DNA from 4 places in the Acidovorax sp. LjRoot194 genome. Region 2 is predicted to be linked to each of the others. Evidence: predicted binding sites of a transcription regulator. Region 2 holds the regulator's gene; each other region holds the start of a gene.
What was found. Region 2 encodes sigma-54, which starts transcription at its own class of promoters, with help from an activator protein. Its sites were predicted from a motif close to TGGCANGNAANCTGCTTT; they were not measured.
Positions count from the first base shown of each region.

Region 1: glnA (type I glutamate--ammonia ligase) is a predicted target of sigma-54. The motif match lies at 2,532-2,549, and genes of this name have one in related genera.
Region 3: ACSQ3N_RS14780 (BMP family protein) is a predicted target of sigma-54. The motif match lies at 2,489-2,506, and genes of this name have one in related genera.
Region 4: ACSQ3N_RS01910 (ammonium transporter) is a predicted target of sigma-54. The motif match lies at 4,926-4,943, and genes of this name have one in related genera.

Region 1 covers NZ_CAXUQB020000001.1:2,128,308-2,135,350, forward strand. The annotation lists gene ACSQ3N_RS09640 (sterol desaturase family protein) at 1-605, shown strand, start outside; gene ACSQ3N_RS09645 (EI24 domain-containing protein) at 642-1,604, shown strand; gene ACSQ3N_RS09650 (competence/damage-inducible protein A) at 1,601-2,425, shown strand; gene glnA (type I glutamate--ammonia ligase) at 2,600-4,015, shown strand; gene ACSQ3N_RS09660 (hypothetical protein) at 4,229-4,750, shown strand; gene glnL (nitrogen regulation protein NR(II)) at 4,872-5,894, shown strand; gene ntrC (nitrogen regulation protein NR(I)) at 5,935-7,043, shown strand, end outside.
Region 2 covers NZ_CAXUQB020000001.1:5,360,259-5,367,301, reverse strand. The annotation lists gene argS (arginine--tRNA ligase) at 1-235, shown strand, start outside; gene ACSQ3N_RS24320 (SPOR domain-containing protein) at 245-895, shown strand; gene ACSQ3N_RS24315 (thiol:disulfide interchange protein DsbA/DsbL) at 982-1,629, shown strand; gene lptA (lipopolysaccharide transport periplasmic protein LptA) at 1,817-2,467, shown strand; gene lptB (LPS export ABC transporter ATP-binding protein) at 2,464-3,258, shown strand; gene ACSQ3N_RS24300 (RNA polymerase factor sigma-54) at 3,358-4,968, shown strand; gene ACSQ3N_RS24295 (glutaredoxin domain-containing protein) at 5,077-5,592, opposite strand; gene ACSQ3N_RS24290 (acyl-CoA thioesterase) at 5,818-6,294, shown strand; gene ACSQ3N_RS24285 (THUMP domain-containing class I SAM-dependent RNA methyltransferase) at 6,316-7,043, shown strand, end outside.
Region 3 covers NZ_CAXUQB020000001.1:3,288,222-3,295,264, forward strand. The annotation lists gene ACSQ3N_RS14765 (threo-3-hydroxy-L-aspartate ammonia-lyase) at 1-704, shown strand, start outside; gene upp (uracil phosphoribosyltransferase) at 909-1,553, shown strand; gene ACSQ3N_RS14775 (hypothetical protein) at 1,632-2,165, opposite strand; gene ACSQ3N_RS14780 (BMP family protein) at 2,554-3,564, shown strand; gene ACSQ3N_RS14785 (5'-methylthioadenosine/S-adenosylhomocysteine nucleosidase) at 3,775-4,773, shown strand; gene ACSQ3N_RS14790 (ABC transporter ATP-binding protein) at 4,975-6,516, shown strand; gene ACSQ3N_RS14795 (ABC transporter permease) at 6,728-7,043, shown strand, end outside.
Region 4 covers NZ_CAXUQB020000001.1:404,833-411,875, forward strand. The annotation lists gene ACSQ3N_RS01885 (DcaP family trimeric outer membrane transporter) at 1-1,111, opposite strand, end outside; gene ACSQ3N_RS01890 (amino acid ABC transporter ATP-binding protein) at 1,160-1,906, opposite strand; gene ACSQ3N_RS01895 (amino acid ABC transporter permease) at 1,903-2,685, opposite strand; gene ACSQ3N_RS01900 (ABC transporter substrate-binding protein) at 2,721-3,485, opposite strand; gene ACSQ3N_RS01905 (sulfite exporter TauE/SafE family protein) at 3,852-4,610, opposite strand; gene ACSQ3N_RS01910 (ammonium transporter) at 4,976-6,319, shown strand; gene ACSQ3N_RS01915 (hypothetical protein) at 6,502-6,834, shown strand; gene ACSQ3N_RS01920 (antibiotic biosynthesis monooxygenase family protein) at 6,859-7,043, opposite strand, start outside.

The DNA.
Region 1 (7,043 bases), 3.2 Mb from region 2:
TGCTGTACCTCGTGGTGTTCGACTTCGTGGACTACTGGATCCACCGCGGTCAGCACCACTACGAATGGTGGTGGCGTCTGCATTCACTGCACCATGCGCAGCGCCAGATGACCATGTGGAGCGACAACCGCAATCACCTGCTCGACGACCTTCTGCGCGACACCATTCTGGTGGTGGTGGCCCAGCTCATCGGTGTGGCGCCTGGCCAGTTCATTGCCATCGTGGCCATCACGCAGCTCAGCGAGAGCTTTCAGCATGCCAACGTGCGGTTGTGGTTCGGGCGCTGGGGCGAACGGCTGTGGGTCAGCCCGCGGTTCCACCGTCTGCACCACAGCATCGGTATTGGCCACGAAACACTCAAGCCTCTTGCGCCAGGGGCTGGCGGTGGGGCCACGCACCGTGTGGTTCTGGGCGGGCACAACTTCGGTGTACTGCTGCCTTGGTGGGACATGCTGATGCGCACCGCCAACTTCGAACAACGTTACGACCCCACCGGCATCCGTGACCAGGTCGAGCCCGGCCCGGGCGGCCGCGTGCGCGACTACGGCACCGGCTTCTGGTCGCAACAGTGGCGGGGCGTGCTCCGGCTCATCGGGCGCGCCTGACGGGCCGTGCCACCCTCAGAAGGTATGCTCGCCGACATGGGACTACTGCTTGATTCTTTCTGGCGCGCAGCGGCCTATTGCCTGCGCCCGCGGGTGATGGCGCTGTCGGTACTGCCGCTGTTGGTGATGCTGGGCCTCGCGCTGGGCCTGGGCTATCTGTACTGGGACGCCGCAGTGCAGGGCATGCGCGGCATTCTTGACGCGTCCACAGTGCTGGCCACCTTCTGGAACTGGCTGCAAGGCTGGGGTCTGGGGGATGTGGCCTCGGTGGTGGCGCCTCTGATGGTGATTTTGGCAGTGGCGCCTGTGCTCGTGGTGCTGTCACTGCTGCTGGTGGCGGTGCTGATGACGCCGGCCCTGGTGAGCCTGGTGGCTGATCGGCGGTTTCCCAACCTCGAACGCAAGAAGGGCGGCTCCTTCATCGCCAGCGTGGCGTGGTCGCTCGGTTCGACCGCGCTGGCGTTGATCGCGCTGGTGGTGTCGGTGCCCCTGTGGCTGGTGCCGCCTCTGGTGCTGATTCTTCCGCCGCTGATCTGGGGCTGGCTCACGTACCGGGTCATGGTGTTCGATGCACTGGCCGACCACGCCAGCAAAGAAGAGCGCCAGGAGATATTTCGGCGCCACCGCAGCAGTTTGCTGGGCATCGGTATCTTGACCGGCTACCTGGGCGCTGCACCCAGCATCGTGTGGGCCTCAGGCGTGGTGTTCGCCGCTGCATTTGTCGTGCTCGTACCGCTGGCCATCTGGATCTATACCCTGGTATTCGCCTTCTCGTCGCTGTGGTTCGCCCACTATGGGCTGGCTGCACTGGAGCAATTGCGCGCAGAAAATGCTGCATTGGCCCACGCGCCGCCCGCCGGCACGACACTGACTCCCCGCGGTGCGCCGGACGTTGTGCCACCGGGCGTCGACGCCCCTGTGGCGGTGCCTACAGCACCGCCAGCCCCCGCCGCGCTGCCCGCGCCAGAACCATCAGCCCACGGAACCCCTGCACCATGACGACCCCCCAGTTCGGCCTCATCATCGTCGGCGACGAAATCCTGTCCGGCAAGCGCGCCGACAAGCACATGCCCAAGGTCATCGAGCTTTTGGCCGCCCGCGGGCTGGCCCTGTCGTATGCTGACTATGTGGGCGACAGCCCGGACCGCATCACCGCCACGCTGCAGCGCGCGTTTGCCTCGGGCGACGTCGTGTTTTCGTGCGGTGGCATCGGTGCCACGCCGGACGATCACACCCGGCAGTGCGCTGCGCGTGCCTTGGGACGCGACCTGGCGCTGCACCCCGAGGCAGAAGCCTTGATCCGCGAGCGCATGCAGGATGTGGCGCGGGAGCAGGGCGTGCCGTACGAGGCCGATCGCCCGGACAACCTCCACCGGCTCAACATGGGCACCTTCCCCGCGGGGGCAAGCATCATCGCCAACCCGTACAACAAGATCCCCGGCTTCACCTGCGAAGGGGCAGGGGGCGGGACCGTGCACTTTGTGCCGGGGTTTCCCGTCATGGCCTGGCCCATGATCGAGGCGGTGCTGGACCAGCATTACGCAGCACATTTCAACCGCACGCCGCAGACCGAGCAGTCCGTGGTGGTGTACGGCGCCATGGAGGCTGCTTTGACCCCTTTAATGGAGCGCATCGAAAAATTGCATGCGGGAGTCCGCGTGTTCAGTTTGCCCAGCGTGGATCATCCACAATACGGGCGGCATATCGAGTTGGGCGTCAAAGGGCCCGCGCCGCTGGTCCCAGCGGCGTGGGAAGACCTCCAGCAGGGTCTGCACGAATTTGGTGCGCAATGCGGCCCTGAATTGGTGCGCAATCTTTGAGGCACAAAGATAAATAGTGATTCGCACCTTATTGGTGCAATCCGATGTGTGCGCCCATGGTCTGTAGTCCGTGGCGCTCCTTCATAGTGCGGCGGCTGCACCCAGCTGGCACGCAAACTGCTTTTGTTTACGCAAAATCCTTTTTTCAACAAGCGCTTTACCCAGGAGAACCTGATGGCCAAGACCGTTGCAGACGTGATAAAGATGGTGAAGGAAAACGAAGTCAAGTTCGTTGACTTCCGTTTTACCGATACCCGTGGCAAGGAACAGCACGTGACCGTGCCTGTTTCCCACTTTGATGAAGACAAGTTCACGTCCGGCCACGCATTCGACGGCTCCTCGGTGGCTGGCTGGAAGGGCATCGAAGCTTCGGACATGCAACTGATGCCCGACCCGAACACGGCCAACATCGACCCGTTCTTCGAAGAAACCACGCTGTTCCTGCAGTGCGACGTGATCGAGCCCGGCGACGGCAAGGCATACGACCGCGATCCACGCTCCATCGCCAAACGCGCTGAAGCCTACCTGAAGGCCTCCGGCCTGGGCGACACCGCTTTCTTCGGCCCAGAGCCAGAATTCTTCATCTTCGACGGCGTGCGTTGGTCCAACGAACCCGGCAAGGTCATGTTCGAGATCGAAGAGTACGAAGCCCCCTGGAATTCGGGTGCCAAGCTCGAAGGCGGCAACCGCGGCCACCGTCCCACGGTCAAGGGCGGCTACTTCCCAGTGCCTCCCGTCGACAGCACGCAAGACATGCGCGCTGAAATGTCCCTGATCCTCGAATCCCTGGGCATCCCGGTCGAAGTGTTCCACCACGAAGTGGCAGGCGCTGGCCAGAACGAAATCGGCACCAAGTTCAGCACGCTGGTCGAGCGCGCCGACTGGACGCAGGTCCTGAAGTACGTGGTCTGGAACGTGGCCAACGCCTACGGCAAGACCGCCACCTTCATGCCCAAGCCCTACGCTGGCGACAACGGCTCCGGCATGCACGTGCACCAGTCCATCTGGAAGGACGGCAAGAACCTGTTCGCAGGCGACGGCTATGCCGGCCTGTCGGACTTCGCTCTGTACTACATCGGCGGCATCATCAAGCACGCACGTGCCCTGAACGCCATCACCAACCCTGGTACCAACTCGTACAAGCGCCTGGTGCCCGGCTTCGAAGCCCCTGTGAAGCTGGCCTACTCGGCCCGCAACCGCTCGGCCTCGATCCGCATTCCTTACGTGGCCAACCCCAAGGGCCGCCGCATCGAAGCGCGTTTCCCCGATCCATCGGCCAACCCCTACCTGTGCTTCTCGGCGCTGATGATGGCCGGCCTGGACGGCGTGGAGAACAAGATCCATCCCGGCGAAGCCGCCACGAAGGACCTGTACCATCTGCCGCCCGAAGAAGACAAGCTGGTGCCCACCGTGTGCCACAGCCTGGACCAGGCGCTGGAGTATCTGGACAAGGACCGCGGCTTCCTGACCAAGGGTGGCGTGTTCTCCGATTCCATGCTGGATGCCTACATCGACCTCAAGATGCAGGAAGTCACGCGTTTCCGCATGGCACCTCACCCTGTCGAATACGACATGTACTACTCGCTGTAATTGCCTGCCTGCAGGCTCTTACTTCCCAAAAGGCGGCGCAAGCCGCCTTTTTTCATGGCGCGCTAGCTTTTGACGGCCTGAAACGGAACCAGTGGCTGGGCCGTTGCATCCTTGTACAAAGCCCCGTGGGGGTCTGCTGGTGTTGGATTGGCGATGCACGGTGATTGGTGGATACTCCACCGCACCCCCTGCATGGCAGTGCGAGGAAACCGAATGAAGAAAACGCTCATCTCCCTGTTATTGATCGCTGCGGTGGCTCCGGCCGCCTGGGCGCAAGACCGCATCTACCGCTGTGGCAACGAATACACCAACAACGCCCAGCAAGCCAAGGAGCGCGGCTGCAAGCTGGTGGAAGGCGGCAACGTGACCGTGGTGCAGGGCAACCGCCCAGCGGGCGCTGCGGCCCCTGCAGCTGCGGCCCCTTCAACAGGCGGCGGTGGCGCCACCTCGGCTTCGCCACCGTCTGCGCCGCGCGTGAACACCAACGACCAGAAGGCCCGTGATTCCGATGCGCGCGCCATTCTCGAATCAGAGCTGCGCAAGGCCGAGACCCGCCACGCCGATCTGGTGAAGGAATACAACGGTGGCGCGCCCGAGCGCAATGCGCTCGACCTGCGCAACCCGCAGCGCTACATCGAGCGCACCGCAGAGCTGAAGGCCAACATCACCCGCAGCGAAAGCGACATCGCCGGCATCAAGCGCGAGATCGCGCGCCTGCCTGCTGCCGCCAACTGACTCGCTCACCGCAACCCCGCCCAAACCGCCACCAACCCGTAGTCTTTACAAGCGCGTGAATTCCCAGCACCCCACCGATGCCCCGTCCACCGACACGGGGCGTTTTCATTCTCTGGACCTGATGTCCACCCTGGTGGCCGTGCTGCGGGCCGACGGTGCGGTGCAGTTCGCCAACGCCGCGCTGGAAAACACCCTCGGCCTGTCGCGCCGGACCTTGGAGAACGCGGATTTCTCCACCTTCTTCACCGACCCCGCGCTGCTGCAGACCGCCCTGGCGGGCGCCCGTGGCAAGGACTTTGCCGCGCTGCGCTACGAGGCCGGCCTCAAGCGCGTGCACCAGGACCCTGTGCCCGTGCATGTGAGCGTGGCCGACGCCGAGCAGGTCGGCGAGATTCTGGTGGAACTGTGGCCGCTGGAGCAGCAGGCCCGCCAGGACCGCGAAGAGCGCCTGCTCGACCAGGCCCAGGCCAACAAGGAACTCATCCGCAACCTGGCGCACGAGATCAAGAACCCGTTGGGCGGCATCCGTGGTGCCGCCCAGTTGCTGGAGATGGAGCTCGAAAGCCGCGAGCTCACCGAATACACCCAGGTCATCATCCACGAGGCGGACCGCCTGCAAAGCCTGGTAGACCGGCTGCTGGCGCCGCACCGCCACCCCCATCTGGTGGGCGATGTCAACATCCATGAAGTGTGCGAGCGAGTGCGCTCCCTCGTGCTCGTGGAGTACCCGCAGGGCCTGAAGGTCGTGCGCGACTACGACACCTCCATCCCAGAGTTCCGCGGCGACCGGGCGCAGCTGATCCAGGCCCTGCTGAACATCGTGCAGAACGGCGCCCAGGCCCTGACTGAGCGCATCGCCGCGGGCGACGCGGTCATCACGCTGCGCACCCGGGTGGCACGACAAGTAACGTTTGGTCGCCAGCGATATCGGCTGGCACTGGAATTGCATGTCATCGACAACGGACCGGGCGTACCCGACGCGATCAAGGAGCGGATTTTCTATCCCCTCGTATCGGGTCGGGACGGCGGATCGGGGCTGGGGCTCACGCTGGCACAAACCTTTGTACAGCGGCACCACGGGTTGATTGAATGCGACAGCGTACCGGGTCGCACCGACTTCCGCATCCTGATCCCCTTGCCCTGAGGTCCCTGACACGCAACCACAGGGAAGGTAAGAAAAAGATATGAAGCCGATCTGGTTAGTAGACGACGACCCTTCGATCCGCTTCGTGCTCGAAAAGGCGCTGGCCCGCGAGAACCTGCCCACGCGCAGCTTCACCCACCCCCGCGAAGTGCTCGACGCGCTGGCCGACATCACCGCTGGCGACCCGGCCCGGCAAGGCCCCCAGGTGCTGGTGAGCGACATCCGGATGCCCGGCGGTTCGGGCCTGCAGCTGCTGGAGAAAGTGCGCGAACTGCAGCCTGGCCTGCCCGTCATCATCATGACGGCGTACTCCGATCTGGACAGCGCCGTGTCGGCCTTCCAGCGCGGAGCATTCGAATACCTGCCTAAGCCTTTCGACCTGCCCAAGGCGGTGGAACTGATCCGCCGTGCGGTGGAAGAAAGCCAACGCGAAGAGGTCATCGAAGAGCGCCAGGCCGAGACCCCCGAAATGCTGGGCCAGGCGCCCGCCATGCAGGATGTGTTCCGTGCCATCGGCCGCTTGAGCCAAAGCCAGGTCACGGTGCTCATCACCGGCGAATCGGGCTCGGGCAAGGAGCTGGTGGCCCGTGCGCTGCACAAGCATTCACCGGTGGCCGACGGCCCGTTTGTCGCCATCAACACCGCCGCGATCCCCAAGGACCTGCTGGAGTCCGAACTCTTCGGCCACGAGCGCGGCGCCTTCACCGGCGCGCAGACGCAGCGGCGCGGCCGCTTCGAGCAAGCCGAAGGCGGCACGCTGTTCCTGGATGAAATCGGCGACATGCCGTTCGACCTGCAGACGCGCCTTTTGCGTGTGCTGTCTGACGGCCAGTTCTACCGCGTGGGCGGCCATGCGGCCGTCAAGGCCCATGTGCGCGTGATCGCGGCTACCCACCAGGACCTGGAAAAACGCGTCAAGGAAGGCGGCTTCCGCGAGGACTTGTTCCACCGCCTCAACGTCATCCGACTGCGGCTGCCCGCGCTGCGCGAGCGGCACGAAGACGTGCCCGTGCTCACGCGCCACTTCCTGCAGCAAAGCGCGCGGCAGCTGGGCGTGGAGCCCAAGCGCATTGCCGACTCTGCCATCGCGCGGCTGGAGCAGTTCGCGTTTCCGGGCAACGTGCGGCAACTGGAGAACATCTGCCATTG
Region 2 (7,043 bases):
GCTGGCCAAGTACCCCGAGATGCTCACGGCCGCCGCCGACGGCGAGGCGCCGCACGACGTCACCTTCTACCTGCGCGACCTGGCCGCCAGCTACCACAGCTACTACGATGCCGAGCGCATCCTGGTCGACGACGAGGCCGTGAAGAAGGCCCGCCTGGCGCTGGTCGCGGCCACCGCACAGGTATTGCACAATGGCCTGGCCGTGCTGGGCGTATCGGCTCCAGCCAGAATGTAAGCAGTCACTATGAAGAAACAACAGACGGGCGGGACGATCATCGGCTTCATCGTGGGGGTCATCGTGGGCCTGGGCGCCGCATTGGCGGTGGCCGTGTTCGTGACCAAGGTGCCGGTACCCTTCCTGAACAAAAGCAATGGCCGCGGTGTCGACCTGGACGCGGCCGAGTCGCAAAAGAACAAGAACTGGGACCCGAACTCGCCGCTGTACGGCAAGAACCCGGCCCGCCCCCCGGTGGCCGCGGCTTCTGCCCCCGCGTCGGCGCCCGCCGCCGCGGCGCCGGCGCCGGATGTGCGGGCTGCGGCCTCCGCACCCAAGCCGGCCGCCAGCAAGCCCGAGGCCGCCAAGGCCGAGAGCAAGCCCGGCGCCGACCCGCTGGGCGACCTGGCCGTGGCCAAGGCTGCTGCCAAGGGCAATGTGGACCCGTTTGACTACTTCGTGCAGGCCGGTGCCTTCCGCACCCAGGCCGATGCCGACGCCCAGCGCGCCAAGCTGGCCATGCTGGGCTGGGAAGCCCGGGTGAGCGAACGCGAGCAGAACGGCCGGCCGGTCTTCCGGGTGCGCGTGGGTCCGTTTGCCAAGCGCGACGACGCCGAGCAGCTCAAGGAAAAGCTGGACGGCACGGGCGTGGAGTCGGCCTTGGTGCGCGTGCAGCGTTGAACGGCGGGCCTGCGGACTGCGCGGGCTGAACTTTTTCCGGGGGCGCGGCTCCCATCCCCCAGACCTGAACTAGGAGAGTCTTTGTCATGAAACGCCGTGAGTTTTCTTTGTCCACTGCTTCGGCAGTCGCCGCCACCGCCCTGACGCTGCCCGTCGCCACGCCCGCGCTGGCCCAGGCCCGCCAGTTCAAGGAGGGCAAGGACTACAAGCGGCTGGACAAGCCCGTGACGCCCGACGCGCCCGCCGGCAAGGTCGATGTGATCGAGTTCTTCTGGTACAGCTGCCCCCACTGCAACGCGTTCGAACCCACGCTCGACGCCTGGGTCAAGGCCGCGCCCAAGGATTTGTCCATCCGCCGCGTGCCCGTGGCGTTCAACGCCAGCTTCGTGCCGCAGCAAAAGCTGTTCTACGCGCTGGAAGGCATGGGCAAGCTCGAAGCCCTGCACGCCAAGGTGTTCCGCGCCATCCATGTGGAGAAAGCCAAGCTCGCCAAGGACGACGAGATCCTGGCCTGGGTGACCCAGCAGGGCGTGGACGCCGCCAAGTTCAAGGAGGTCTACAGCTCCTTCACCGTGTCGAACCAGGTGCGCCGCGCATCGCAGCTGCAAGACGCTTACGGCGTCGAAGGCGTGCCCTCGATGGGCGTGGCCGGCAAGTACTACACCGACGGCACCATGGCCGGCAACATGCAGAACGTGCTGCAAGTGGTGGAGTTCCTGACCAAGCAGAAGTAAGCCCGAGCCGCCTGGGGCCCGGCATGCCCTGCGAAAAAGCCCGCTGATGCGGGCTTTTTTCATTGCCGTCCCGACCCGAGGAAGCGACTGCTTGGGGCCAGAGACCCCACGCGCGTGGAAGCGTGCGGGTCTTTTTCCATGGCGCATGCCGTGGGGTGGCTACAATGAACTGCAAGATTCGTGCCCTATGAAACACAGCATCCTCCCAACCCTCCTGCTCACGGCCCTGGCCTGCATTCATGGCGTTGCCCATGCTGAAAAGGCTGACCGCGCCAAACCCATGAACATCGAGGCCGACGCCCTGCGGCACGATGAGCTCAAGCAAACCAGCGTGTTCACCGGCCGCGTGGTCATGACCAAGGGGTCCATCATCCTGCGCGGTGCGCGGCTGGATGTGCGCCAGGACGCCGAGGGCTACCAGTACGGGGTGGTGACGGCCGAGGCGGGCAAGCGCGCGTTCTTTCGCCAAAAGCGCGACACCGTGCCCGGTGCGCCCGACGAGTTCATCGAGGGCGAGAGCGAGGTCATCGAGTACGACGGCAAGGCCGACAACGTGCGCTTCATCACCCGCGCCGAGCTGCGCCGCTACCGCGGTGCGGTGCTGAGCGACGAGATCACCGGCGCCGTCATCGTCTACAACAACCTGACCGACGTGTTCACCGTGGACGGCCAGCGCAAGCCGTCCACCAGCACCGCAGGCGACACCCCGGCCCCTGGCAGCCGCGTGCGCGCAGTGCTGGCGCCCAAGGACCCGCCACCGGGCGCCGCTGCACCTGCCGCGCCGTCGTCGGCCCCGGCGCTGCGCCCCAGCAACACCCTCGGCGGCGGCGCCAAGTGAGCGCGCAGCCTGTCCACTCCAGCGGACCCGCGGCTGCAGACCCACAGGTCGGCAGTCGGCTGGAGGTGCAGCACCTGGCCAAGTCGTACGGCAGCCGCAAGGTCGTCAAGGATGTGTCGCTCACCGTGCAAAAGGGCGAAGTCGTCGGGCTGCTCGGGCCCAACGGCGCGGGCAAGACGACCTCGTTCTACATGATCGTGGGCCTGGTGCGCAGCGATGCGGGCGACATCCGTATCGACGGCCAGTCGGTCGCCCACATGCCCATCCACCGCCGTTCGCGCCTGGGTTTGTCGTACCTGCCGCAGGAGGCGTCCATCTTCCGCAAGCTGTCGGTCGAGGAAAACGTGCGCGCCGTGCTGGAGCTGCAGCGCGGCGACAACGGCCAGCCGCTCCCGCGCGAGGCCATCGAAGAGCGCCTCACCGCCCTGCTGCAGGAGCTGCGGGTGGACCACCTGCGGGCCTCGCCCGCCATGGCCCTGTCCGGGGGCGAGCGCCGCCGGGTGGAGATCGCCCGCGCGCTGGCCACGCAGCCACGCTTCATCCTGCTGGATGAGCCCTTCGCCGGCATCGACCCCATCGCGGTGATCGAGATCCAGCGCATCATCGGCTTCCTCAAGGCGCGCGGCATCGGCGTGCTCATCACCGACCACAACGTGCGCGAGACGCTGGGCATCTGCGACCACGCGTTCATCATCAGCGACGGCCAAGTGCTGGCGCAGGGAACCCCTTCCGAGATCGTCGACAACGCCGAAGTGCGCCGGGTGTACCTGGGCGAACACTTCCGCATGTAGCAGACCGATGGACCGTACGTTCGACCCCCGCCTCTCCCTTTTGCCACCCCGCGGGGCGGCGTGCGCCGCGCGCCGTGCAGGCCGCAAGGCGGCTGCCCGATGAAGCCCGGCCTGTCACTGCGCGTTTCGCAGCACCTGGCGCTCACGCCGCAGCTGCAGCAGTCCATCCGGCTGCTGCAGTTGTCCACGCTGGAGCTGGGTCAGGAGGTCGAGCAGATGCTCGACGAAAACCCGTTTCTCGAGCGCAACGCAGAAGAAGCTCCGCGCGAAGAGTTCGGCCTGGAGGCGGCCGACGTTCCTGCCCAGCCCGACGAGTACAGCGCGGACGACACGCTGTATTCCAACGCACCCGGCGCCAGCACCGCCAGCACGTCCAGCGACACCGCGGCCGACGGCCCGCTGGGTGACTCCGAGCCGGGCAGCAGCGCCAGCGACGAGCCCGACTGGAGCGGCGACGGCACCGTCGAGGTCGCGCCGAACGACACCGAATGGGGCGGCGATGCGCCCGCCCGCAACCGCAACGATGCCGAAGGCGACGAGGCCGACGCCACCGAGCTGGCCCGCACGCACGAATCGCTCACCGCCTTTTTGCACCGCCAGGCGCTGTCGCTGCGCCTGTCCGAGGTGGACCGCGCGGCGCTGCGGTTCCTGATCGAATCGCTCAACGACGACGGCTACCTCGAAGACCCGCTCGAAGAGCTGGCCATCAGCCTGGCCGGCCCCGACGACCTGGAGCAGATCGAAGAGCTGGTGCACCGCTTCACGGTGGCGCAGCGCCTGTTGCAAAGCCTGGAGCCCGTGGGCGTGGGCGCGCGCGGGCTGGGCGAGTGCCTGACCCTGCAGCTCAAGGCCCTGGCCGCGGACGAAGACAGCGAGATCGACCCCGACACCGTGCAGACCGCGCTGCGCGTGTGCCAGCAGCCGCTGGAGATGCTGGCGCGCCGCGACATCCGCCGCCTGACGCAGCTGTGCGGCGACGGGGAGGAGCGCACCCGCGCCGCCATGGCCCTGATCGCCCGGCTGGAGCCGCGCCCGGGCCGCAAGTTTGTGGACGTGGAGCGCAACATCATCGTGCCCGACGTCATCGTGCGCAAAGCGGGCCGCGCCAACGGGCGCGACGGGCAGCACAATTTCATCGTCGCGCTCAACCCAGATGTGATGCCGCGCCTGCGCGTGCACGACATCTACGCCGGCGCACTGCGCGGCCACAAGGGCGGCGAAGGCCACCAGGGCATGCAGCAGCGCCTGCAGGAGGCGCGCTGGTTCATCAAGAACATCCAGCAGCGCTTCGACACCATCCTGCGCGTCTCGCGCGCCATCGTGGAGCGGCAAAAGAACTTCTTCACGCATGGCGAGCTGGCCATGCGCCCGCTGGTGCTGCGCGACATTGCCGACGAGCTGGGCCTGCACGAGTCCACCATCAGCCGCGTGACCACCGCCAAGTACATGGCCACGCCCATCGGCACCTACGAGCTCAAGTACTTCTTCGGCTCGGGCCTGGGCACCGAGACGGGCGGCAATGCGTCGAGCACCGCCGTGCGCGCGCTGATCAAGCAGTTCGTCGCGGCCGAGAGCCCCACCAAGCCGCTGTCGGACAGCCAGATCGCCGAGATGCTCAAGGAGCAGGGCATCGAGTGCGCACGCCGCACGGTGGCCAAGTACCGCGAAGCGCTCAAGATCGCGCCGGCCAATCTGCGCAAGGCGCTGTAGCTCTGTCAGCGCTGCAGGGCCTTCAGGACCTGCGATGGGCCGTGCGCCGGAGGATCGCCGCCCACCCACCGGCCCGCCAACTGCGGTGCGGTGGGGTGCGAGGCCAGGCTACTTGCGCTGGGACGCGAAAACGGCGTCGTAGGACTGTGCGCTGAAGCCTGACAACCGCTGGCCGTTGGTGAGCAGCACCGGCACACCCCGCCCGCCAATCTGTGCAAAGGCCGCCTTGCCCACCGGCGTATCGACGTCCAGCTCGCGGTAGGCAATGCCCTTTTGCGCCAGGTACGCCTTGGCGGCCTTGCAGTAGCCGCACCAGGTGGCCATGTAGAGCACGACGTCGCCACGGGGTGCTGCGGCGGGGGGCTCGGTCTTGGGGCTGCGGTCGGCCGCGCGGGGCTCTGCACCCGGCACCACGCTGACCGGCAGGTTGTCCAGCTTCATCGCCTTGTCCACACCCACGCCCGTTGGGGGCTTGTCGCTGTAGACGACCCGGCCGTCCGGGCCCACCGTTTTGTAGAGCGTCTGGGCGCCCGCCATCGGTGCCAGCACCAGCGCGGCCATTGCCAGCGTGGCGGCTACGGCCTGGCGGAAAAGGCCGGGGGAGGGGCTCCGGTAAAATCTCATGCCTGCGAGCATAAGAGACACCGGGCGTGCTGTCAGCAAGAAGCTGCCCGGATGTGCCGCACCGCCCCATGGCACCACCCGCCGTGGGCCGCAGGGCCTGTCGCTGCAGAAAATCCCCGGCACCCAGCGGCCCTGCGCAGTACCGCATGCACGCCGCCACCGCGGGTGCCCGCCCGTTGTCCTTGTTCCACGCTTCCACCTCCGCTCCACCCCCACCGCCCAGCCATGGCCCGCATCGTCTTCGACCTTCCCGCGCAGTTCGGTTTTTCCACCGAGATGCAGATCTACATCAGCCATGTGAACCAGGGCGGGCACCTGGACAACGCGCAGCTGCTGAGCCTGGTGTCCGAGGCGCGCGTGCGTTTCTTCCAGTCGCTGGGCTACCCGGAGGCCGACGTGGGCGGGCTGTCCATCGTGGTGGGCGACATCGTGGCGCAGTACAAGTCCGAGGGCTTTCATGGCGAGACCATGTGCGTGGAGATGGCGCCGGTGGATTTCAACCGCTATGGCTTCGACCTGGTGTTCCGCATGACCGAGAAGACCTCGGGGCGCGAGGTGGCCCGCGGCAAGATCGGCATCGTCTTCATCGGCCGCAGCGACCGCAAGGTCGCCACCATTCCAGAATCGATCCGCCAACTGCTGCTGCAGCGCGCACCCGCCGCACCCGCCGCACCGGATGCACCCGGCGCCCCCATGGCCTGAAGGCTTATCCTCTGCGCTGATATGAACCAACTCCAACTCTTTCTTCCTTGCGCCGCGGGCGTCGAGGGCTATCTGGCCGACGAGGTGCATGCCATCACCGGTCTCACGGGGCAGGACCTGCTGGTCGGCCGGGGCGGTGTGCTGCTGCGCGCCTCCTGGCGCGAGGCGCTGCTGCTGAACCTGCACAGCCGGCTGGCGCAGCGCGTGCTGGTGCAGCTGGCCCACCGCCCCTACCGGTCCGAGAACGACCTGTACGCCGCCGCGAGCGACGTCGCCTGGGAGATCTGGTTCACCACGCGCCAGACCTTCAAGGTCGAGGTCACGGCTCAGCACAGCCCGCTGCAGAGCCTGAACTTCGCGGGCCTGAAGGTCAAGGACGCGGTGGCCGATCGCTTTCGCGCCAAGAGCGGCGTGCGGCCCGACGTGAACACCCAGTGGCCCGACGTGCGCATCCACCTGCACCTGACCACCGACGAGGCCACGATCTACATCGACACCTCCGGCGAGCCGCTGTTCAAGCGCGGCTGGCGCGAGGACAAGGGCGATGCCCCGCTCAAGGAGACGCTGGCCGCCGCCATGATCGCCGCCAGCGGCTGGGACCCCCTGGGCGACAACCCCGTGCCGCTGTACGACCCCTGCTGCGGCAGCGGCACCATCGCCATCGAGGCCGCGCAGATCGCCTGCCGCATCCCGGCCGGCATGGTGCGGCGCTTTGCGTTCGAAAAACTGCTGCCGTTCCAGGGCCATGT
Region 3 (7,043 bases), 2.1 Mb from region 2:
TCGACATGCCCGCCCTCATCGTCATGCCCGAAGACGCTGCCACCTCCAAGATGGCCGCCACGCGCGACCACGGCGCCCAGGTCGTCACCTACAACCGCCACACCGAAGACCGCGAGGCCATCAGCCGCCAACTCGCGCGCGAGCGCGGCATGACGCTGGTGCCGCCGTTCGACCACCCGCACGTCATCGCGGGCCAGGGCACCGCCGCGCTGGAGCTGCTGCAGGAGGTGCCCGACCTCGACTACCTCTTCGTCTGCCTCGGCGGCGGCGGGCTGCTCTCGGGCAGCCTGCTGGCCGCGCAGGCGCTGGCGCCGCAGTGCAAGGTCATCGGCGTCGAGCCCGCCACCGCCAACGACGCCCAGCAGTCGCTGCGCGCCGGGCACATCGTGACCATCGACCTCCCGCAAACCATCGCCGACGGGGCGCAGACACAGTCACTGGGCGCGCTGACCTTCCCCATCATCCGTGACCATGTCGAAGACATCATCACCGTGAGCGACGCGCAGTTGATCGAAGCGCTGCGTTTTTTCGCCGCGCGCATGAAGCTCACCGTCGAGCCCACTGGCGCCCTCGCCTTCGCGGGCGTGCAGGCCTTCTCCGGCGAGGACGACGGCGCCAAGCTGCTGCACGGCGAGCGCGTGGGCGTCATCGTGAGCGGCGGCAACGTGGACCTGGCGCGGTACTCGCGGTTTCTGGCGGACTGAGCGGGCCGCGCGCCGGGGCCTGTGGCTTTGTACGGCTCTGTACGGCTCTGTACGGCTGTGCACGTCGCTGCAGCTTTGCCATCACACGCCCTGGCCCCCCGCAGGGGCGCCCCCGCCGCTCGGGTTTCCCGGCCCCGCGGCGAATGGAGGTGAAAATACACCCACCGCCATTCATTCATTTCCCAGCACACCCGAGGCCGCGCCATGAGCACCGCTAGCAACAACAACGTCACCGTCATCACCCACCCCCTGGTCCAGCACAAGCTCACGCTCATGCGCCGCAAGGACGCCAGCACCAACAGCTTTCGCCGCCTGCTGGGCGAGCTGTCCACGCTGATGGCCTACGAGGTCACGCGCGACATGCCGCTGCAGGACTTCGAGATCGAAACCCCGCTGGAGACGATGACCGGCAAGGTCATCGACGGCAAGAAGCTGGTGCTGGTGTCCATCCTGCGCGCGGGCAACGGCTTTCTGGACGGCATGCTCAACGTGGTGCCCGGCGCCCGCGTGGGCCACATCGGCCTGTACCGCGACCCGGCCACGCTGCAGCCCGTGGAGTACTACTTCAAGATGCCGTCCGAGATGCAAGAGCGCGACATCATCGTCGTCGACCCCATGCTGGCCACCGGCAACTCGGCCGCCGCGTGCGTGGACCGCCTGAAGAAGCTCAACCCCCGCTCCATCAAGTTCGTCTGCCTGCTGGCCGCCCCCGAAGGCGTGGCCACGCTGCAGAAGGCCCACCCCGACGTGCCGATCTTCACCGCCGCCATCGACCGCGAGCTGAACGACCACGGCTACATCCTGCCGGGCCTGGGCGATGCGGGCGACCGGATCTTTGGCACCAAGTAGGCGCCACGGGCACCCGTAAAAAAGCCTCGCAACAGCGAGGCTTTGTACGTGGCGGAAGACGGCTCAAAGGCGGTCGGGTCAGCAAATAGCGCCAGGCAACTGCTGCATGCACTCGGTTGAAGACGCATTGCTCCTCCCAGGTGCCTTGGCCACGGCCGCTGGGGAGTTGGCGGGCACGCCCGCCAGAGCGGTATCCCCTTTTTGCAGCTGTCTGTCGAACACCAGCGTTTCGCCAAACACCATCTCGATCCACGTGGGGTACGTGTAGGCCGTGCCGCGGTTGTGGTCCACGACAGCGCCGATCACGCCACCCAGGATGATGTTGCCGGCCAGAGCGCCATTGGGACGGGAAACCAGGGACCCGTTGGCGGCGTCCTCGCCGGGCTGCGTGCACACGATCGTCATGTCTTTGGACGAGCGGCGCAGGGCCTGCATCGTGCCCGACTTGAAGGTGGTGGAGCCGTAATCGTTGGTGGCCACGCACTCGGCGCCCACCACGACGGTGCCGCCCTTTTGTTTGGTGTCTACGCGCACTCCGTGCGTGGTGTCGTTCATGACCGATGCACACCCTACCAGCGACAGGGCAGCCGCTGCTGCGAGCAAAGCTTTCACAAGAAATCCCTCTTCGTTTTATAGACCCGCTGCTTGCGGGCGGCGAATTGTAACTAGAAGAACACACCCCAAAAGGGTGCCTCGGTCGCATTCGGAACATTACCGACTTTTGGCTTTTGATTCAGCACAACACGTCGTGTGGCGTTGCCTGTCGCACATAAAAGTGCATCGGCACGCACCACGGAAGAGCCCCTGCCCAGCGCGCGGCCGCCCGCCCTGTGATGGCTCGCTTGGCAAGCGAACATCGTGCGCTGCGCTACGCCTTGGGGGAGGACCCCGTGGCCGGGCACGGCGCTCCGCCGGTTGCAGGCCACTGCAACGTCGTGCATGCTTATTGCTTGGAGCCAAGTTCACTGCCCTATTGCACCCAACCCAAGAAAGCGTTGCCATGACCACTCGCCGCATCTTCACCGGACGCCTGCTCTGCACCTCCATGGCCCTCTCGGCCGCCCTGGGCCTGGCGCCTTCGATGGCCGGGGCCCAGGCCAAGCTCAAGGTCGCGGCGATCTACACGGTGCCTTACGAGCAGCAGTGGGTGAGCCGCATCCACAAGGCGCTGAAGGCCGCCGAGGCGCGGGGCGAGATCGAATACAAGTCGAGCGAGAACGTCACCAACGCCGACTACGAGCGCGTGATGCGCGAGTACGCCACGGGCGGCAACCAGCTCATCGTGGGCGAGGCCTTTGCGGTGGAGGCCGCCGCCCGTAAGGTGGCCAAGGACTTCCCCAAGACGTCTTTCCTGCTGGGCTCGTCCGGCAAGCCGCAGGCGCCCAACTTCAGCGTGTTCGACAACTACATCCAGGAGCCCGCCTACCTGTCGGGCATGGTCGCGGGCGGCATGACCAAGACGAACAAGATCGGCATGGTGGGCGGCTTTCCCATCCCCGAGGTGAACCGCCTGATGCACGCCTTCATGGCCGGTGCGAAGGAGACCAACCCCAAGGTCGAGTTCACCGTGAGCTTCATCAACAGCTGGTTCGACCCGCCGAAGGCCAAGGAAGCGACGTTTGCCATGATCGACAAGGGCGCCGACGTGCTCTATGCCGAACGCTTCGGCGTGTCCGACGCGGCCAAGGAAAAGGGCAAGCTCGCCATCGGCAACGTGATCAACACGCAGGACAAGTACCCCGACACCGTGGTGGCATCGGCCCTGTGGCACATGGAGCCCAGCATCGACCGCGCGCTCAAGCTGGTCAAGGAAGGCAAGTTCACGCCCGAGGACTACGGCCCGTTTTCGATGATGAAGCACAAGGGCTCTGAACTCGCGCCGCTGGGCACGTTCGAGAAGAAGGTGCCCGCTGACATCGTGGCCAAGGTCAAGGCGCGGGAGGCCGAGATCCTGGCCGGCAAGTTCACCGTGAAGGTGGACGACAGCCAGCCCAAGTCCACGGCGAAGTAATCGAAGTAATGCCGTCGGCGTTGCATTGATGGGCGCGGCCAGCGGTGCAGCGCCCGTGACGGTGGTGGACCACCCGCCACCGTCACCCACCGGCCGTGCACACACCGTTGCCGTCAATGGCGCCGGGCCGCCCTCCACTGTGTTGCCGGCACCGCACCGCATCGCACTTGCGCTAGGCTGCGGCACCTCTGCCCTCTTCAGGACCTGACCATGCCCCCATCCAGCAGCAGCACCACCACTTCCACCCATCTTCGCACCACCCTCGCCCGGCACGGGCTGCGCCTGCTGGCGGCGGCCACCCTGGCCGCGGCGGTGGCAGGCTGCAGCACAGCACCCACTCGTTCATCGGGGGCTGCGGTGGTGCAGCTCGATGCCACACCGCGCATCGCCGTCATCTCGGCCTTCGAGCCCGAACTCACCGTGCTGCTGCCCCAGGTGCAGCAAGCCGCCAAGCACCGCATCAACGGTGTGGAGTTCACCACCGGCACCCTGTCGGGCCAGCCCGTGGTGGTGTTTCTGTCGGGCATCAGCATGACCAACGCGGCCATGAACACCCAGCTGGCGCTGGACCGCTTCAACGTGAGCCACATCGTGTTCAGCGGCATCGCGGGCGGTGTGAACCCGGGCCTGCACATCGGCGACGTGACGGTGCCTGCCCAGTGGGGCCAGTACATGGAATGGCTTATGGCCCGCGAAGACAAACCCGGCCAGTACAGCGCCCCCGCCTGGATGAAAAGCGAGCTGACCCTGCCCGCCTTCGGCATGATGCACCCGCGCCCGGTGGAGGTACGCAGCGCCGCGAAGCCCGCCCTGACCAAGCAGTTCTGGTTTGCCGCCGACCCCCGCATGCTGGCCGTAGCGCGCAGCCTGGGCACCAGCGTCGCGCTGGACCATTGCCACGCCGACAAGTGCCTGAAGGATCGCCCCCGCATGGTGGTCGGCGGCAACGGCGTGTCGGGCCAGGCCTTCGTCGACAACAAGGCGTTCCGCGAATACGCGTTCAAGACCTTCGATGCCAACGTGCTGGACATGGAAACCGCCGCCACCGCCATGGTCGCGCACAGCAACGGCGTGCCCTACATCGCCTTCCGCTCACTGAGCGACCTGGCCGGCGGGGGTGATGGCGAGAACGAGATGGACACCTTCATGCACCTGGCCGCGGCCAACTCGGCCAAGGTGCTGCAGGCGTTTCTGGCCAGCTGGAAGTGACACCATGAACCCGCAGCGGGCGCTGGCCGCATGGAGCCCCTCTCCCCCCGCGGGAGAGGGGTTGGGGAGAGGGGGCGCGTGCGACCGGCGCTGCGCTGGTGCGGAGGCCGCCCCCCCTCTCCCCGGCCCTCTCCCGCGAGGGGAGAGGGAGTGGCGCGCATTGAACAGGCATTGCAAATAACGCACTCCATCGCACACACCATGCCCGACGCCGTCCTGCACCTGAAGAACATCACCAAGCGCTTTGGCAAGCTGGTTGCCAACGACGGCATCAGCCTGACGCTGCAGCGCGGCGAGGTGCTGGCGCTGCTGGGCGAGAACGGGGCGGGCAAGTCCACGCTGATGTCCATCCTGTTCGGGCACTACGTGGCCGACGAAGGGCATATCGAAGTGTTCGGCAAGCCCTTGCCGCCGGGCCAGCCGCGCGCGTCGCTCGGTGCGGGCATCGGCATGGTGCACCAGCACTTCACGCTGGCCGACAACCTCACGGTGCTGGACAACGTGCTGCTGGGCACCGAGCCGCTGTGGCAGCCGTTCTCGCGGCGCACAGCGGCGCGGGCCAGGCTGCTGGCGGTATCGCAGCAGTTCGGGCTGCCGGTGCAGCCCGATGCGCGGGTGGGCAGCCTGTCGGTGGGCGAGCGCCAGCGGGTGGAGATCTTGAAGGCGCTGTACCGCGGCGCGCGCATCCTGATCCTGGACGAGCCCACGGCGGTGCTCACGCCGCAGGAGAGCGAGGCGCTGTTCGACACGCTGGCCCAGATGGTGGCGCAGGGCCTGTCGATCATTTTCATCAGCCACAAGCTCGCCGAGGTGCTGCGCGTGTCGCACCGCGTGGCCGTGCTGCGCCAAGGCAAGCTGGTGGCCGAGGCGCCAGCGCAAGGCACCACGCAGGGCCAGCTTGCGCAATGGATGGTGGGGCATGCCGTGGAGGCCGCCGAACGCCGCCCCGCACGCCAGGTGGGCGCACCGGTGTGCGTGCTCGACCGCGTCAGCACCGCGCCCACCGGGCGCGACCGGCTGCGGGACGTGTCGCTCACCTTGCATGCGGGCGAGATCGTCGCCATTGCCGGCGTGTCGGGCAACGGGCAGGTGGCGCTGGCCGATGTGCTGTGCGGCGTGCGCGCCGTGGCGCAAGGCCATGTCACGCTGCTGGGCACACCCCTGCGCGCCCAGCCCGCGTGGCTGGTGGCCCAGGGCGTGGCCCGCATCCCGGAAGACCGGCACGCGGTGGGCGTGGTGGGCGACCTGCCGGTGTGGGAGAACGCGGTGTCCGAGCGCCTGCGCAGCCGCTGGTTCGCGCAGCCCTGGTTCAAGGGCCTGTGGGTCAAGCGCGGTGCAGCGCGTGCGCATGCCGAGCACCTGGCCCGCACCTTCGACGTGCGCGGCGGCGGGCCCGATGCCCCTGCCCGCGCGCTGTCGGGCGGCAACATGCAAAAGCTCATCCTGGGCCGCGCCCTGCTTCCGCCGCAGGATGCCACCGACAGCGCAGCCGCCCCGCGGCTCATCGTGGCGCACCAGCCCACCTGGGGCCTGGACATCGGCGCAGTGATGTTCGTGCAGCAGCAGCTCATCAACGCGCGCGACGGCGGCGCGGCGGTGCTGCTGATCTCGGACGACCTGGATGAAGTGCTGGCGCTGGGGGACCGCGTGGCAGTGATGCACGAAGGGCACCTGGGCGAGGCACGGCCTGCCGAGGGCTGGACACGCGAGGCCATCGGCTTGGCGATGGCGGGGGTGATATGAAGCTCCCCCTGAGTCGCTTCGCGCCTCGGTGCCGGCGCCCGAGGCACCGGCTCTTCGAGGCCGTCCAAGCCTGCGCAGGCAGGCTTGGAGCCGCGGCCCTCAGCCCCTCTCCTTCGGGAGGGGGGCGCACCCGGTGGCCTGGCGAAGCCCGTTCCACGGGTGCACTGGTTATGGCCACGCCCGTTTCGCGGGCTGCAGACAACGGACAACGATGAGACTCGAAAAACGCAACCACACCTCCCCGGTCGCCTACATCCTGGCACCGGCAGGCGCCGTGGTGTTCACCCTGCTCATCAGCGCGCTGCTCGTGCTATGGGCCGGGGCGCCGGTGGGGCAGACCTATGCACTGCTGCTGCAGGGCGCCTTCGGCTCGGTGTTTGCGCTGACCGAAACGCTCACGCGCGCCACGCCGCTGATCCTGACGGGGCTGGCAGCCGCCGTGGCCTTTCGGGCGCGGTTGTTCAACATCGGGGCCGAGGGGCAGTTGTACGCGGGCGCGCTGGCCGCCGTGGCGGTGGGTGGGATGC
Region 4 (7,043 bases), 5.0 Mb from region 2:
CGCCCAGCTTGTTGCGCGAGCGCACCATGCCCAGCGACACGGTGCCGCGCAGCTTCTCGCTGAACACGTTGGACAGGCCCAGCACCACGCCGTGCGATTTGTCGAGGCGCACCGTGCCGCCATCCAGCACCGGGTAGTTGGTGCCCACCAGGTAGGCGCCATCACCGTCGCCGTCCAGGCGCGTGTACTGCGCCATCAGCGTGGTGGTGCCGGTGATCTTGTAGCCCGCGCCCAGGCCGAAGCCCATGCCGCGCTTGCTCACGCCGTCCACACGCTGCTCGTGCGACATCAGACGGGCGTTGACGTTGCCCCAGTCGAAGGCCTTGTCCACGCGGGCCACCAGGTTGGGGCTCCTGGCGCCGTCGGTGGGTTCTTCGATGGCGAACTGGAACTTGGCCAGGTTGGGGTCGTTGTACGTGTAGCGCACCTGCGTGGGGCGGCGGAAGGTCGCGCCGGGCGGGCCGTTGAAGTCCACCGTCTCGGGCAGGTTGTCGGTGTCCATGAAGGTCGACCAGGTCTGGCCGATGAGCCAGCCGGCGTACTCGCCGTAGGCATGGCGCAGGCGCAGGCGGCCCCGGTTGCACTCGCTGCCGCAGTAGGCATAGAAGTCGGCTTCGATCTTGGTGTTGAACGTGCCGATGGAGGTGGGCGTGGAGGTCTCGAAGCCGAAGCGCGAGGTCTGCGCGGTCAGGCTGGCCTTGCCCGAGTGGTTGTCACCCAGAGGCTGCTCCATCAGGTTGGTGAAGGTGTCGCCGGGTGCGGTGCCCTTGAAGTCCTTGACCATGTTGGCTTCTGCAAAACCGTAGATGCGGATCGATGTCTCGCTGCCCGGCAGGCGGAAGCTGCCCGGAATGTCGCCCAGCACCACGGCGTCCTTTTGCTTGAGCTCGACCGCGTCGATGCGGTCGTTCCAGGCCGATGCCGACGCGCCAGCGGGCGCTGCAGCCGGTGCCTGGGCCTGCTGGGCCTTGAGCTGGTTGAGCTCGGCACGCAGCGCCTTGAGCTCATTGCGCATCTCTTCGAAATCCTTGGGCGTTTGCGCAAACGCTGCGGGTGGCAGGCTGCACAGGCCGGCGGCCAGCAGGGCGAGGAACGTGTGGTTCAGTTTCATGGTCACTCCGGTAGGGGCTTGTGGTGGTTGTCGCAGAGCACCTGGATCTCAGGCGCCCATGCGTCCGATGAAGGCTCGGATGCGGTCGTTGGCGGGGTTGGTAAAAAATTCGCTGGGAGGTGCGTCGTGCGCGATGCGGCCCTGGTCGAAGAACATCACGCGGTCGGCCACCTCGCGGGCAAAGCCCATCTCGTGGGTCACCACGATCATGGTCATGCCGCCACGGGCGAGCTCGCGCATCACGTCGAGCACCTCCTGCACCATCTCCGGGTCCAGGGCCGAAGTGGGCTCGTCGAACAGCATCACCTGGGGCTGCATGGCCAGCGCGCGCGCAATGGCCACGCGCTGCTGCTGGCCGCCCGACAGTTGCCAGGGGTACTTGTGCGCGTGGTCCTGCATGCCCACGCGGCGCAGCAGGGCCATGGCCTGCTCGTTGGCCTGCGCACGCGGCGTGCGGCGGATGCGGCGGGGGGCCAGCGTCACGTTGTCCAGCACGCTCATGTGGCCGAACAGGTTGAACTGCTGGAACACCATGCCGACCTCGCTACGCTGCTTTTGCAGCGTGGCCAAATCGTCGGTGACTTCTTCGCCGCCGATGGTGATGAGGCCGGAGTCGTGCGGCTCGAGCCGGTTGATGGCGCGCAGCAGCGTGCTCTTGCCGGAGCCCGACGCACCGATGATCACGGTGACCTCGCCGGTGTTGAACACGGTCGACACATCCCGCAGCACCTGGTGGGCGCCGAACGACTTGCAGACCCGGTCCACCACGATGAAGGGTTTGGACGCGCCCGTCATTGATTGCGGCCTTCCACGTCGAAGCGGTATTCCACCGCGTTCGAGATCTGCGTGACCAGGGTGGTCAGCAGCAGGTAGGTGATGGCCACCGTGGACAGCGTGGCAATGGGCTGGAACGTGGCCGACTGGATGCGATTGCCCACATTGGTCAGCTCCACCACGCCGATGGCGTAGGCCAGCGACGAGTCCTTGAGCAGCGCCACGAAGTTGCTCACCAGCGGCGGCAGCGAGATCTTGAACGCCTGCGGAAACACCACGTCCATGAACACGTGCATCCGCCCCAGTCCCAGGGCCTTGGCTGCCTCGGTCTGGCCGCGCGGCACGGCCAGCAGGCCGGCACGGATGGCCTCGGCGTTGTAGGCACCCACGTTCAGGCCCAGCGCCAGCACGGCGGCCGCGAAGTCGGGCAGGTTCAGGCCCGGCACCAGCACCGGCAGCGCGAAGTACACGAACAGAATCTGCACCAAGAGCGGCGTGCCGCGGATGACCCAGATGTAGAAGCTCGCGACCCAGCGCACCGCTGCAAAGCGCGATGTGCGGGCGAGTGCCGCGGCGGTGCCCAGCACCAGCCCCACGCTGCCGCTGATCAGCGTGAGCCACAGGGTGGTGCGCGCGCCGTCAGAGAACGCCTGGGCGTTGGGGCCGATGGGATCGGGCAAAAAGGACAGCAAGGTGCCCAGCAGAGACAGCGCCAGCACCATCAGGATGACGGCCGAGACGAGCGTGGCGTTGCTGCGCTGCTGGCGGCTCCAGCGCTGCGGCCAAAAGGCAGTGAGCATGAAAAAAGACCCCGGTAGCTACAAGCGGGTCGTGCTTACTGGCAGCGGACGTCTTCGTTGAAATACTTCTTGGACAGCGCGGCATAGCTGCCGTCGGCCATGACTTCGGCCAGGGCCTTGTTCCAGCCGCCGGCCAGCGAGGTGTTGCCCTTGGCCACGGCGGCGGCGATGCGCTCGATGAACAGCATGTCGCCCAGCTTGAAGCCCGCGCCGGGGTTCTTCTCGGCCACGGCCTTGGCCACGAAGCGGTCGGTCACCCAGGCGTCCACGCGGCGCGAGTTCAGCGCGCTGCGGGCGTCCACGTCGGTGGGGAAGTTCTTCATTTCCTTGATGGAAGAGACCTTCTGCACGTTCTCGAGGTAGCTGGTGCCGGTCTGCACGGCCACCACCTTGCCCGCCAAGTCCTTGGCGCTCTTGATGGCGGGGTCCATGGCGATGATCATGCCGCCCGAGCAGTAGTGCGGGTCGGTGAAGGTCACGGCCTTTGCGCGCTCGTCGGTGATGCCGTGCGAGGCGATCACCAGGTCCCAGCGGTCCTGGCGCAGGCCGGTCAGCAGGGCATCGAAGCCCAGGGTCTTCCACTGGATGGTGACACCCATCTTCTTGGCCACCAGTTCGGCCGTCTCCACTTCGAAGCCCGTCAGCGTGGTGCCGTTGAAGAAATTGAACGGAGCGAACTGCCCCTCGGTCGCAATCAGGATCTTGCCGTCCTTCTTGACCTCTTCCAGCGTGCGGGCCTGGGCAGAAGTGAAAGCGGCACAAAGCGCGAGGGCGGTGGCTACAGCCTTGAACAATTTCATGGGAGGGGTCCTGTCAGGGGTATTTCAGGTACAAAAAATCCGGCATGCGGGTAGCAGGCCGGAGGCTGGTGGTTCGGACGCACAGCCATCGCAAAATGCGAAGCCTGCCGTCATCAAGTGGTAACGATTATAAATATGCGAATTTTTTCCTTGGGCCTGCGGACAACCCTCAAAGCCCCGTTGTGTGCCAATTCACAACAGGTTTAGAGCGGTGACTCCGAACTGGATGGGGTCCTGAAGCGCAAGCTACGGCCGACGGGTGTTGATACTGGCACGCGGCAGGCGAGTGCACCCGTGGATCCGGCTTCGCCGGTCCAGGGGGTGCGTCCCCCTTCAGGGGGAAGGCGCCGAAGGCGACTCAGGGGGTCATCTCAAGAACCCGTCGTAGCCGGTCTTGAGGATCAGCGTGCTCACCACCACGATGAAGATGCCGCGTACGAAGCCCGTGCCGTGCTTGAGCGCCAGGTGCGTGCCCAGCAGGCTGCCCACCACGTTGGCCACCGCCAGCGTCACCGCGAAGTGCCACCACACGTGGCCCTTGGCCGCGAACAGTGCGATGGCGGCAAAGTTGGTCGCGCAGTTGAGCAGTTTGGCCGACGCCGATGCGTTGAGGAAGTCATACCCCAGCAGCCGCACGAACAAAAAGACGAAGAAGCTGCCGGTGCCGGGTCCGAAGAACCCGTCGTAGAAACCGATCAGCACGCCGATCAGGCTGGCGGCCACCACCTCCGTGCGGCCGCTGTAGCGCGGCGTGTGGTGCCGCCCCAGCTCCTTCTTGGCCAGGGTGTAGGCCAGCACACCCAGCAGCACCAGCGGCAGCAGCTTGCGCAGAAAGTCCGCCGACATCACCGTCACGGCCCACGCGCCGGCGAAAGAGCCCGCGAACCCCGCGGCGGCCGCGGGCAGCATGGCGTGCCACCGCACCTGCACGCGCCGGCTGTACTGCCAGGTGGCCATGGCCGTGCCCCACACCGACGCGGCCTTGTTGGTGCCCAGCAGCGTGGCCGGCGGCGCCGCCGGAAAAGCCGCGAACAGCGCCGGCACCATCACCAGCCCCCCTCCGCCCACGATCGCGTCCACAAACCCTGCCAGCAGCGAGGCCAGGGTGATAAAAATCCATTCCATCGCTGGATTGTCGCACCCGGTGCGCTATCAATTCAGGAGTCATCGGTGCGCCCTGCGAGGCCGCACACGCTGCGAGCAGGCAAGAAAAAGGCGCTGGGATCGCCAGCGCCTGGAAAGGGTCTGCACCTCGTTGGGTGCTTTGAATATGTTTATTGGTAGAAAGTGTCTCCTCGGGCCCCTCGCTTGGCACACCGAAGCGCGCTCTCGAGTGCCGCAACTGTAACGGCCGCACCCCTGTGGTGCATTGGGGGTTTCCCGACCCCTTTCCGGGGCATGGGGCTGGGGCACCCCCTGCATCTCCCTGGCATTTTCTGCTGGCATGGCTCGTGCAACCTGCTTGTAACAATTTGCGATAAGGAGCCTTCATGCGGGGAACTGTGCACCGGATTGTGGCGTGGGTGGTCTTGACCTTGGGGCTGTGTGCGGCTGCGCTCGCGCAGGGCACGCCGCCGGACGCAGTGCCTGCGCCCGTGCGGCCCATGCTGGTGGCCCAGGACACGATCAGCGCTGCGCACACCGGTTGGATGATGACCTCGACCGCGCTGGTCCTGCTGATGACGCTGCCGGGCGTGGCGCTGTTCTATGCCGGCATGGTGCGCAAGAAGAACGTGCTCAACACCATGGCCAGCGTGGTCGCCGTCGCGGCGCTGGTCAGTCTGTGGTGGCTCGCGGCGGGCTATTCGCTGGCCTTCACGCCGGGCAGCCCGTGGTTGGGCGGGTGGGATCGGGCGGGCTTTGCCGGGCTGGACTTCGATCTCGCGGGCGGCAAGCTCGCGGTGAGCCATGTGGCGCCGCACATCCCCGAGTCGGTCTATGCCATGTTCCAGCTCACCTTCGCCATCATCACCGCCGCGCTGCTGGTGGGGGCGCTGGTCGAGCGCATGCGGTTTTCTGCGCTGCTCATCTTCACCAGCCTGTGGACCCTGCTGGTCTACGCCCCCGTGGCCCACTGGGTGTGGGAGCCCGGCGGCTGGCTCGCAAAGATGGGCGCGCTCGACTTTGCGGGGGGCTCGGTGGTGCACGTCAACGCGGGCGTCGCGGGCCTGGTGTGCGCCTGGTACCTGGGGCGGCGCACCGGCTACGGGCGCGAGCCGTTCGAACCCTACAACCTGGGGCTCACCATGGCGGGCGCCGGCATGCTGTGGGTGGGCTGGTTTGGCTTCAACGCGGGCTCTGCCGTGGCGGCCGATGGCCGTGCGGGGCTGGCGATGGCGGTCACGCACCTGGCGGCGGCCGCGGGCGCCCTGTCGTGGATGGTGGGCGAGTGGATCGTGCGCGGCCGCCCGTCGCTGCTGGGGCTGTGCTCGGGCCTCATCGCGGGCCTGGTGGCCATCACGCCTGCCGCAGGTTTTGTCACGCTGCGCTCGGCGGTGGTCATCGGGTTGGTGGCGGGCCTGGCCTGCTACTGGGGCGCCACGGGGCTCAAGCGCCTGCTGCGTGCCGATGATTCGCTGGATGTGTTCGGCGTGCATGGCATCGGCGGCATCGTGGGCTCGCTGCTCACCGGCGTGCTGGCCAGCCCCACCGTGGGCGGTGTGTCGGGCAGCCTGCTCACCCAGGCCATCGGTGTGGGCGCCGTGATGGCCTACAGCTTGGTGGTCACGGGTGTGCTGCTGTGGATCACCAACTTTGTGGTGGGCCTGCGGGTGGACGAGCTGAGCGAGCAGACGGGGCTGGACATCGCGCAGCACCGTGAGCGGTTGGGGTAGCTATGGCTCCCCCTGAGTCGCCTTCGGCGCCTTCCCCCTGGGGGGGGACGCCACCGGTGGCCTGGCGAAGCCAGTTCCACGGTGGCCCTCGCCTGGGGCGTGCGGGCTCGAAGGCCGTGGGCAGGGCCACCTTCAGACGTTACTTCCACTGAACTGTGATCCCTATGTCTCAAGGAGCGACCATGCCTGATTCCGACAAGCTGGCCATTGCCGCCCACCTGCACGTGCTGCTGCGCCGCAAGACGGGGCGTGTGACGGACACCGAGTGGATGGCCGTGAACGTGGACTATGCGGCCGAGGTGGTGCGCTTTGCGCGCCAGCGCGCGCTGGAAGACGGTGTGCCCGAGCTGGCCGACTGGGCCGACCGGCTGGACCACGCCATGCACGCGGTGCCACCGCCTGCGCCGCGCCGCCCCCTGCTGGACGTGGCGACCCAGGCCATGCGCCAGCGCAGTGCGCCTGCCGCGCCCGAGCCCGCTCCCGAGGTGCCGCGCTATGTGGGCGGTATCCGCTAGCGGATGTCCCGCCGCCGGTATGGCTCAGTGCGCGGGAGCGCCGCCGCCGGCAAACAGGGCGGCAGTGGGCAGCAGGCCTGTGAGCTTGTCGTCGCCATAGGTGCGCAGCCCCTGCGACACCACCACCTGGTAGCCGTTCAGCCACTGCGCCTGCGCGGCCTTGGCTTCGAGGTGGGTGGGGTGACTGATGATTGCCTGCAGGGCCTCGA